One region of the Spongiibacter sp. UBA1325 genome, then DNA from elsewhere that is predicted to be linked to it. Evidence: predicted binding sites of a transcription regulator. Region 1 holds the regulator's gene; each other region holds the start of a gene.
What was found. The regulator LexA, encoded in region 1, represses DNA repair genes until DNA is damaged. The targets are predictions, from matches to a motif close to ACTGTNTNTANANACAGT.

Region 1 (3,277 bases):
ATACCTTACGCCCACCGTTTCATAGATACGCCGGTTCAGCATGCGCGATGGGTTCTCGACGGCGATCTGCGTAAACGTGGCATTGGGCACATACAGTGGTCGCTGGTCAAAGGTGCGAATTCGGGTCTGCCGCCAACCAATATTTTCTACCGTGCCCTCTATCTCTTTATCGGGGGAGCGCACCCAGTCGCCCACAGAAAATGGACGGTCTAAATACACCATCAGGCCACCAAAAAAATTCGCCAACAAATCCTTTGCGGCAAAGCCTACCGCTATCCCGCCAATGCCGCCGAAGGCCAGCACACCAGAAATGCTGTAGCCAAGGTTCTGAAGGATCATCAACACCACAACAATGATGACCGCGCTTCGCACCAGTTTGCCCAGCGCCATCACCGTTGTTTGGTCGATCGGCTCGTCGCTATCGCTGTATTCTCTGGAGAGCAGGCCCGCTTCGATTTCGTGAACCAGCTTCACGAGAAACCAACCCAAAATCGCCATCACCGCAACGGCTCTGAACGGTTGCAGCGCGGTAAAAATGTCGGCGTCAGTGCTACCGGCGATAATCTCTAATACGTGACTGGCGCCGACCACCCATATCAACAATACCAGCGGACGACGCGCAGCGAGCAAAACGGCGTCATCCCACAGGTTATGCGTGCGTTTAAAACGCTCGCCCAGAACATTCAGCAAGCGGCCTGCCAGTAAGTTCGCCGTCAGAACAATAAGAACAACGATGAACACTTCCGTGAGCCAAGGGTAGCTAGAAAACTCTATACCTTTAATCCAATCCATCGACATCAAACGCTGCCCTCTACTTATACAGATTGCTTGTTAACCCCGAGCCACTTATTCATTAGCGTGCTAAAAAACGGGGTGAAAAAAAGAAAATCAGTTTAACTTAGCCGGGCATCTTACTGAAAGTGCGAAGATTTAAACTTGAAGCCCATAACAACGACACAAAGCCACACCCGGGCTCTCGGATAAATCCCTACTGGACAGCCCGATGGGACATGATAGCTTGGAGATACGTACTTTAGGAGGTGAACGCTATGGCATCATTAAATGCGTTGATAGGCTGCTGGTACAAAGACCTGGAAACCGGTCAGCAGTTCGAAGTTGTGGCTACAGATGAAGGCCTGGACACAATAGAAGTGCAATTAATTGACGGAGAAATCTGCGAGTACGATTTGGACAGTTGGAGGCAGCTAAAGCTCACCGGTATTGAAGAGCCAGAGGACTGGCGAAATGCGTTCGAGCTCAGCGATGACGACTACCGCCATTGGGATGATGGCATCATACCGGAGCAGATCGGCAACCCGCTACACGAAATCGAGAGCGATGTTGTCAACGGCATCCTCGATGAATTCTAGCCACTGAAACACTGAATTTTCCGCGCTCCCCCTCCTGCCTGCCTTCGGGTGGGCTTCTTTTTATTTACCCTCCCACTTTCAGCCAACATCAAAATTACCGATCGCGGCTTGCACAGAACAAAATACTGTATATACTCACAGTTACTGTATAGATAAACAGATGCCAGAACATGGAAAAATTAACCGCCAGACAAGCGCAAGTACTCGAGCTGATAAAGAGCCATATCGACGATACCGGCTACCCACCGACCCGTGCAGACATTGCCAGAGAACTCGGGTTTCGCTCACCTAACGCTGCCGAAGAGCACCTCAAGGCTCTGGCCAGAAAAGGCGCGATCGAAATTATACCCGGCGCCTCAAGAGGTATTCGCCTTCCCGAAGACCTCGGCATTCCCATTGTTGGCCAGGTTGCTGCAGGTAGCCCCATCCTGGCTCAGGAGCACATTGAAGACCATTGCGCGATTTCGCCAAACCTGTTTTCTCCCTCGGCCGACTACTTCCTTCGCGTGCGCGGCGACAGTATGATCAATGCCGGAATATTTGAAGATGATCTATTGGCTGTACACCGCTGCCAGGTGGCTCAGAACGGACAAATCATCGTCGCGCGAATTGGTGATGAGGTCACTGTAAAGCGCTTGCAACACCAAAAGAACAAACACCAATTGCTATTAATCGCCGAAAACCCCGACTACGCCCCCATTGAAGTTGACCTGCGAGAACAGGACTTCGCCATTGAGGGCTTGAGTGTGGGTGTACTGAGACGCGGGAGTTAAGCATGGCACTGATCGAGCAAACATCATTGTTCTCAAACGCTCAGCAGCACAACACTGCTACGCGCATTACCGATATCATGTTGAGCAGCCAGGCGCACCTGTCACGCACGCTGCTGGCCGCCATGCTAATGCAGCTAAGCGGACAAACTGAAGAGCGTTGGTTGTGCTGGGTTGCAGACAGACCTCTCAAACCATTACTCGATGCCTGCGGCAAAGATCGCGGCCAGCGAATATTACAGGTTGTGTCGAACGGCGGCAGCCTCTGCAATATTGCGGCACGAGCGCTGGAGCGCGGGAAAAGTCACACCGTGGCGGTTTTGACGAACACTCCCCTCAGCACAGAACAACGCTGCGCTCTAGAGCGAGCAGCGCTGGCTGGCGACGCCGAGTGCCTGGTGATACAGCTTCAAAATTAACAGCCAAGAGGGACCCAGCAGCCACGATACATAAGGGGTAAAGAGGTGCTCTATGCCCTAGTGGAGGGTCTTTGATGGGGGGTGAATATCGTCCTGATCGTCGTCTTGTGCTTCAGCGGCGTCGTCACTAAGCTCTTCGCTCACAACCTGCGCAGCTTCTAGACCAGCCTGCACCATTGCACGGGCGATCTCTAAACATGAGCCTGGAATTTGCTCTCTGGCCTCACTTGAGAACCGGATCATCACCAATGGCTTTTCGTCGCCTTCGGAACGCTGAAGCACGATATCGCCATTTGCCAATTCAACCAATTCTAAATAAGCCAGCACAGAGTTTCCCTTGTTTGTTATCACCACGCGTTGACGCGTTTGCTAAGTGTAACAAACCCAGCGACCAGTAGGCCAATCTGTCAGTAGACCGACCTATCAATACTCCAGGAGTGTGCTTCGGTGTCTCGCGATCAGCTCGCTGAGGAACTGCAAGCAGCCCTTAGCAAGCTCAATATCGTCCTGATCAGAAACCGTAACGGTGCTTAGCAGCGACGGGTTGTACTGTTTTGCATCACCGGGCTGGCGCACAAAACGGTAGTCCAGCATCCACTTCAACTGATCATCGTGTATTTCGCGATCAGCCAACTCTGCAATTTCCGGAGGGTGCGCGGCCTTCGTCAATACTTGAGCATTCATACGCCCAGTGGGTAAAGTCTGGCTATATAGCGGT
Region 2 (3,277 bases), on a different contig from region 1:
GGCTGATACGCGACAATTCGCCGCCCGAGGCAATTTTATGCAGCGGGCCCATCGCGGCGTTGGGGTTGCTGCGAATGCGAATTTCGATGTCTTCGGCGCCGTGGCTGTGCGGCTCATCGTCAGCAAGAGGAATAATGGCAAACTCCACTTCGCAGTGTTTCATTGCCAGTTCGCCCAGTTTGCCCTCAATACGTTTTTTCATTTTTAACGCGGCGGCGCTGCGCAGCTTGCTCAGCTTCTTGGCTTTGCTCTGGTAGTTGCTGAGCGCCTGCTGTTGCTCCTGGCGCATGGCATCGAGCTTTTCATCGGTTGCGTCGAGCTGCTCGAGCTGGTGTTGCAGCGATTGTTGCAGCTCGGGAAGTTCTTCGGGTTGAATCTTGTGTTTGCGCGCGGTTTGGTAGATGGCGTCGAGCCGTTGTTCAACGTCTTGCAGGCGCTGGGGGTCCAGTTCCGTTTCGTCGGTGACGCGCTGCAGTTCGCTGGCGGCCTCTTCGATCTGAATGCGCGCGCTTTCAATCAGACTGATGGCGGCTTCTTGCGCTGGGTGGCCGTGCTGACAGCCGCTCAGTGACGAGAGCGCTTGATGCAAAATACCCATCGCGTTGACCTCGCCTTCGCGGCACAGCGCCAGGCTGTGGTGGTTAGCGGCCAGAATTTGCTCGGCATTGGCGAGCTGCTTTTGTTGGATCTCCAGTTCTTCAATTTCGCCGGGCTGAATATCGAGGCGCTCTAGTTCGTCGAGTTGGTAGCGCAGCAGTTGTTCCTGGGCGTTTTGCTCATCGAGGTGGCTTTCGAGTTCGTTGAGACGTTTGCTAATGCGCTGATAGCGCAGGCAGTCTTCCCCCAGTGAGCTGCACAGTTCGCTGGCGCCGGCAAAGGCGTCGAGCAGCTGGCGTTGATAGGGCTTTTTAAGCAGGGACTGATGGGCGTGCTGGCTGTGAATATCAATGAGCAGGCCGCCGAGCTCTTTGGTGTCGTTTACGGTGGCGGGCTGGCCGTTGATATAGGCGCGCGACCGCCCCTCTTTGGTGATTACTCGGCGCAGCCGGCATTCGTTGCCCGCTAGCAGCTCTCGCTCCTGCAGCCATTGGCGGGCCAGGGGAATATCGCTGATATCGAATTCGGCGTGGATATCGGCGCGTTCGGCGCCCGCCCGCACAACGCCGCTGTCTGCGCGGTCGCCCAGTGTCAGGCCGAGTGCGTCGAGCATGATCGATTTGCCGGCGCCGGTCTCGCCTGTTAATACCGTCATTCCCGGCTGTAGCTCGATTTCCAGGGCTTGGGTGATGGCGAAATTGCTGACGCTTAAATGAACCAGCATGGTGGCGGCTCCAAAATGAAGATGTATGGTTATTTATACAGTAGTTGGCTGTGCCCGCTCAAGCCCTGGTTGCGTTCCGGGAATTAAAAATACCGACGGCCTTGAAAAACCTGGCAGAGCCCCCATACACGGGGAAGCTCACCCTCGGGGTGCGGAAGTTATTGGGCGGCTGGGCCGTCCGGCGAAATGAAGGAGGCTGCTAAGGTGGCAGAGGAACAAGATAAAACAGCCGCGGCTGAAGAGCTGGCAGCGGAGCAGGCAGAATCGGTTGAGCAGGTTGCTGAAGAGCAGGGCGCCGATGCGGGAGATGATCTTCAGGCGCAGCTGGACGCCGCGCGTGAAGAGGCGGCCAATGCCAAAGAGCAGGCGTTGCGCGCTGTAGCAGAGGCGCAGAACGTACGTCGCCGCGCCGAGAAAGATGCCGAGAACGCGCGCAAGTTTGCGCTGGAGAAGTTCGCCGGGGATATGTTGAGCGTGGCGGACAACCTGGATCGCGCGCTTGCGGCTGCCGATACCGAAGACAAGGCGCTGAAGCCGATTCTTGAAGGTGTGGAGTTGACGCGCAAATCATTGCTGGATGCGCTGGCGCGCCACAATGTTGAACAGATCGATCCAACAGGTCAGCCATTTGACCCGGAATTCCACGAGGCGATGGCGATGGTGCCTAACCCGAGTGCGGAGCCGAACTCGGTGATTGATGTGATGCAAAAGGGCTACACCCTGAACGGGCGCCTGCTGCGCGCGGCTATGGTTGTGGTCGCGAAGGCGGAGTAACTGCCAAATATTCACACCTGAGATGTTGATGGCCGGCTTGAAATTGAGAAAAACGGACCAATATCTACAGCAAGAACAGAGTTTAACGGGGCCTGGGTGCCTCTCGCAGTAAACAGCGAATGCGGAGAAAAGTTATGGGTAAAATTATTGGTATCGACCTTGGCACCACCAACTCCTGTGTGGCGGTAATGGATGGCGACAAGGTAAAGGTTATTGAGAATGCCGAGGGTGGTCGCACCACGCCTTCTATTGTTGCTTACACTGACGACAATGAAATTCTGGTTGGTCAGAGCGCCAAGCGTCAGGCGGTGACGAACCCGAACAACACCCTGTATGCGGTTAAGCGCCTGATCGGTCGCCGCTTTGAGGACGATGTTGTTCAAAAAGACATCAAGATGGTGCCGTACACCATCAGCAAAGCCGACAACGGCGATGCCTGGGTTGAAGTAAAGGGTGAAAAGCTGGCACCCCCGCAGATCTCTGCGGAAGTACTGAAGAAAATGAAGAAAACCGCTGAAGACTACCTAGGTGAAAAAGTCACCGAGGCGGTTATCACGGTTCCTGCTTACTTCAACGATTCTCAGCGTCAGGCGACTAAAGACGCCGGCCGTATCGCTGGTCTGGAAGTGAAGCGGATTATCAACGAGCCGACGGCGGCTGCGCTGGCCTATGGTATGGACAAGGCCAAGGGCGATCGCACCGTAGCCGTGTACGACCTGGGTGGTGGTACCTTCGATATCTCGATCATCGAAATTGCCGAGGTGGATGGCGAGCACCAATTTGAAGTGCTGGCGACCAACGGTGACACCTTCCTGGGTGGTGAGGATTTTGACCTGCGCCTGATTGATTACCTGGCGGAAGAGTTCAAGAAAGAAAACGGTATTGACCTGAAAGGTGACTCGCTGGCAGTTCAGCGCCTGAAAGAAGCGGCTGAAAAAGCGAAGATTGAATTGTCTTCCAGTCAGCAAACCGAGGTTAACCTGCCTTACATCACGGCAGATGCCACCGGTCCTAAGCACTTGGTTGTTAAATTGAGCCGTGCCAAGTTGGAGTCGCTGGTTGAGGATTTGGTGAAGCGTTCGCTGGAGCCAATGAAAACGGCGCTGCAAGATGCCGGTTTGTCTGCCTCTGAAGTTGATGAGGTGATTCTGGTTGGTGGTCAGACGCGTATGCCGCTGGTGC
Region 3 (3,277 bases), on a different contig from region 1:
CCCATATTGTGCAGCGCTTCTAATTGGGCGCTTGGCAGCGGGAGCTGGCGGCAGGGTAGTGACGCCAGTGCGCGCTTTAGTGGATCGCGTTTGAGCTCGCCCTCGGTATTTACTAGATGAGCGGGGCGAATGCCTTGCAAGCTTAAGAGTTCTGCTGCCAAAGGGGTATTGCCCAGGCCAATATTTAACTGTAAGCCGCGTTTTCGATAGGCGGAAAGCAGGGCGCGATACAAACGCTGCAAGTTGCCAAATAGCTTGAGCGAGCGGCTCACCTCCAATAAGAGTGCGTTGGGCGGCGATAGACTGATGTCGTCGCTGAAGCGATAGGCCCAAAGAGCCAGGCGCTGCCAGTGGGCCTGTTCGCACTCGCTCTGCTGCGGTTGGCAGTAGAGCGAGGGGCAAAGCGCTAAAGCAGTGGTTAACGACATTCCCTCGGTAACGCCCGCGAGCCTGCTAGCGGCGTTCACCAGTGCTACCTGTTGCTGTGCAATCAGGGCGCAGGGCTCGCTCAGCGGTGCGCCGGGCAAGGCCTCCAAACCCAGTAGTGGGAACCGTAAGCACACATACAGCATGGATTATGACCGTATTACTGAGTGGCTAGAGGGTGTTGACGGACGTCCAGCGACATGGAGATTGACCGCAAGGCGCCGCCGCGGGTTGGTGTTTGTTGGCCACTCATTAACAGGGCGCTGGGCTTCAGTTAGCTGTTTATTTCGCGGCAGTGTGAGTTGCTGGCCGGCATGACCACCATATTGTTTAAGAATGACCAACTTAATGTCTCGAGGCCCCCCTTCGACCTGTACGCGCAGCGGGGCAGGCGAGGCTTGTGGTTGGCAGCGGCTTGGGCGGAAGTGAAGGTGCCAGCAGTGACCTTCACGTGCTGCCAAATGTAATCGCCGTAGCTGCTTGTCATTCGGCGAACAATTTGCCGACCAGCTGAGTAGCGCGCAAAAGACCCCGCTGCGCAAGGCCTCTTCGGCGGCCCAAAGCTGGTGTTGACGATGGGCATGAATCAGCCACTGCTGTTGCGCAGCCAGGCCGTGCTGAGCGAGCCCAGGGGCAAAGGGGAGATAAGGCGGGTTTAACCAGGCAATGGGGCGGTCGCGATTGAGCTGGCTCAGCGTAGGCATGACCAATTCCAGCTCGCCTACCCCAGGGGTATCACACAAAAATTCACTGCTGCCGCTGCTCGGCCAGCCACCTTGGTGTAAGGCTCGGTCTAAGGGAGCAAAGCCCGTCGCGTTACTCTGGCCGCCTACTGCGTGGCGGCGACGTTGTTTGGCTGGCCACAGCTGCTGTCGGTTGATAAGTTGTTCAAGTGTTTTACTAGGCATTGGACATGGCGCGAATCTATATGCTGTATGTATATACAGTATATCAACTGACTGGAAAGTCAATAAAGCCAACGCGTCGTTCTATGACAAATCAGGAGCTGGTATGCAATGCCCCCTAGCGTCACTCATCCACGATTACCGCCTAGCCTTGGCTGAAAGTGATACGGCGGCACGTTATTGCAGTGTGGCGACGGTAGATGGTCAGCAGGCGAGCACAAGAACGGTGGTACTGCGTGATATCACCACTTTAGGGCCAATGATTTTTATCAACGATAGCTCGCCAAAGTGGCCGGTGCTGATGGCCGGTGGCAGCGAGGTATTGCTGTTCTGGCCCTCGCAAATGTGCCAATACCGCCTGCGCGGTACATGGCAGGTGCTGGGTGAGGACGAGATGCTTGAGCATTGGCAGAACAAACCCGATGCGGCAAAGCTGTTGGATCACCTGTACCAGCGCCTCCCGCAAAGCTCGACGCTAACCTCAGCTGCGCAGCTGCGAGAGGAGCTCGATGGCTTGCGACAACGCTTTGCTGGCGCCGATATTCCCTTTGTCGGTAACGCGCGGGGAGTGGTTCTGGCAGTGGACTATCTGGAGTCCTGGTGCGCAGCAGCAGATGGGGTACACCAGCGCCGCTTGTATCGACGGATCAATGGCGACTGGCTCAGCGAGCCTTTGGTTCCTTAGGGACTGGCTATTCCACGTACGCTGGTTGTGGCAAGAGGCCGCTGACATAGGCCATTACATGGAAGAGAAAATTCTGCTCATTTGTGCCCGATAGCAGCGCTGCACCGGGGCCAATGGCGTAGACAGCAACATCCTCGCCGCCGTGAGTTTCACTACTGAGAGGAACGAGAGCGTCCTGTTGAAATCCTCTGTCCTGGGTGTCAACGCCGTGCAGATCGCGGCGACTGCCAGCCGCCGTCTGCTCTTGGGCGCTGAAATACTCAGAGCCGGGGCCGTTGGCATAAGCCAGGGTTGTGTAGGGCAGGCCATCTGCCGCGGTGCTTGGAGTATTGCTGCCCACGCTGACCACCTTACCCAGTATCGGGTTGCCCCGCCGAGGATAGCCTGCAATCGTGAAAACATGGCTGTGATCCGCTGTGACGACAATGAGAGTGTCCTCGGGGCTGGTTTGCTCTACGGCAAGTGCCACCGCCTCAGATAAAGCAATGGTGTCATGCAAGGCCTTACTGGCATTGCCAGCGTGGTGGCCGTGGTCGATGCGTCCCGCTTCAACCATAAGGAAAAAGCCCTGTTCATTTTTGCTGAGTAACGCGAGGGCCGCTTCGGTCATTTCCCTTAGCGATGGCTCGTTGTCAGGTTCGTCGCGGCGTTCTAGCTCATACTGCATGTGTGAGCCACTGAAAAGCGCGAACAGTTTTTCTGTGGCCGCTAAGTCGAGTGCATTCAGCGCTGCTTTACTATCGAGGTAGCGTGCTGCTGGGTATTGCTGCTGCCACTCAGCGAGTAAATTGCGCCCGTCAGTGCGCTGGCCCCCATCGATACCGGCGGGTAAAAAATGCCGTCGCCCGCCGCCCATAACCACGTCAATGCCGTCAACATCCACATTGGCAAAGCGGGCTTCCAGGTTTTTTTCAAAGCCGATTAGTTGACTGGAAATATCCTCACAGCCAGCTGAAATTGCCTGTTGTGGCAAGGTGCTGTTGTCTTCCCAGTTACGATCAGCCGATTTGGCATACGTCGCCGCGGGGGTGGCGTGGGTAACACGTGCGGTGGACACCAGACCTGTGGTCTTGCCGGCAATTTCTGCGAGTTCGAGCAGGCTAACTAGCGCATTTCCCGTGGCGCTGCTGCAATCGCCGCGGCGAGTATTTTCGTCAACGCCTAGCAAACCAATATTGGTTTTAACGCCCGAGACTATCGCGGTCATGGTGCCGGCCGAATCTGGGGTTTGAGCATCCACATTGTAGGTTTTTACCAGGCC

Region 2: a site for LexA is predicted at 1,346-1,363, ahead of recN (DNA repair protein RecN). Genes of this name have one in related genera too.
Region 3: a site for LexA is predicted at 1,357-1,374, ahead of imuA (translesion DNA synthesis-associated protein ImuA). Genes of this name have one in related genera too.

Annotation. Positions count from the first base shown of each region.
Region 1 covers NZ_DBTD01000003.1:174,156-177,432, reverse strand. The annotation lists gene B3K78_RS02250 (mechanosensitive ion channel family protein) at 1-798, opposite strand, end outside; gene B3K78_RS02245 (DUF6763 family protein) at 1,050-1,370, shown strand; gene lexA (transcriptional repressor LexA) at 1,541-2,143, shown strand; gene B3K78_RS02235 (ImuA family protein) at 2,146-2,559, shown strand; gene B3K78_RS02230 (hypothetical protein) at 2,617-2,886, opposite strand; gene B3K78_RS02225 (DUF6586 family protein) at 2,983-3,277, opposite strand, start outside.
Region 2 covers NZ_DBTD01000002.1:28,093-31,369, forward strand. The annotation lists gene recN (DNA repair protein RecN) at 1-1,321, opposite strand, end outside; gene grpE (nucleotide exchange factor GrpE) at 1,508-2,095, shown strand; gene dnaK (molecular chaperone DnaK) at 2,230-3,277, shown strand, end outside.
Region 3 covers NZ_DBTD01000006.1:6,498-9,774, forward strand. The annotation lists gene B3K78_RS05815 (Y-family DNA polymerase) at 1-572, opposite strand, end outside; gene imuA (translesion DNA synthesis-associated protein ImuA) at 576-1,334, opposite strand; gene B3K78_RS05825 (hypothetical protein) at 1,438-2,016, shown strand; gene B3K78_RS05830 (alkaline phosphatase family protein) at 2,024-3,277, opposite strand, start outside.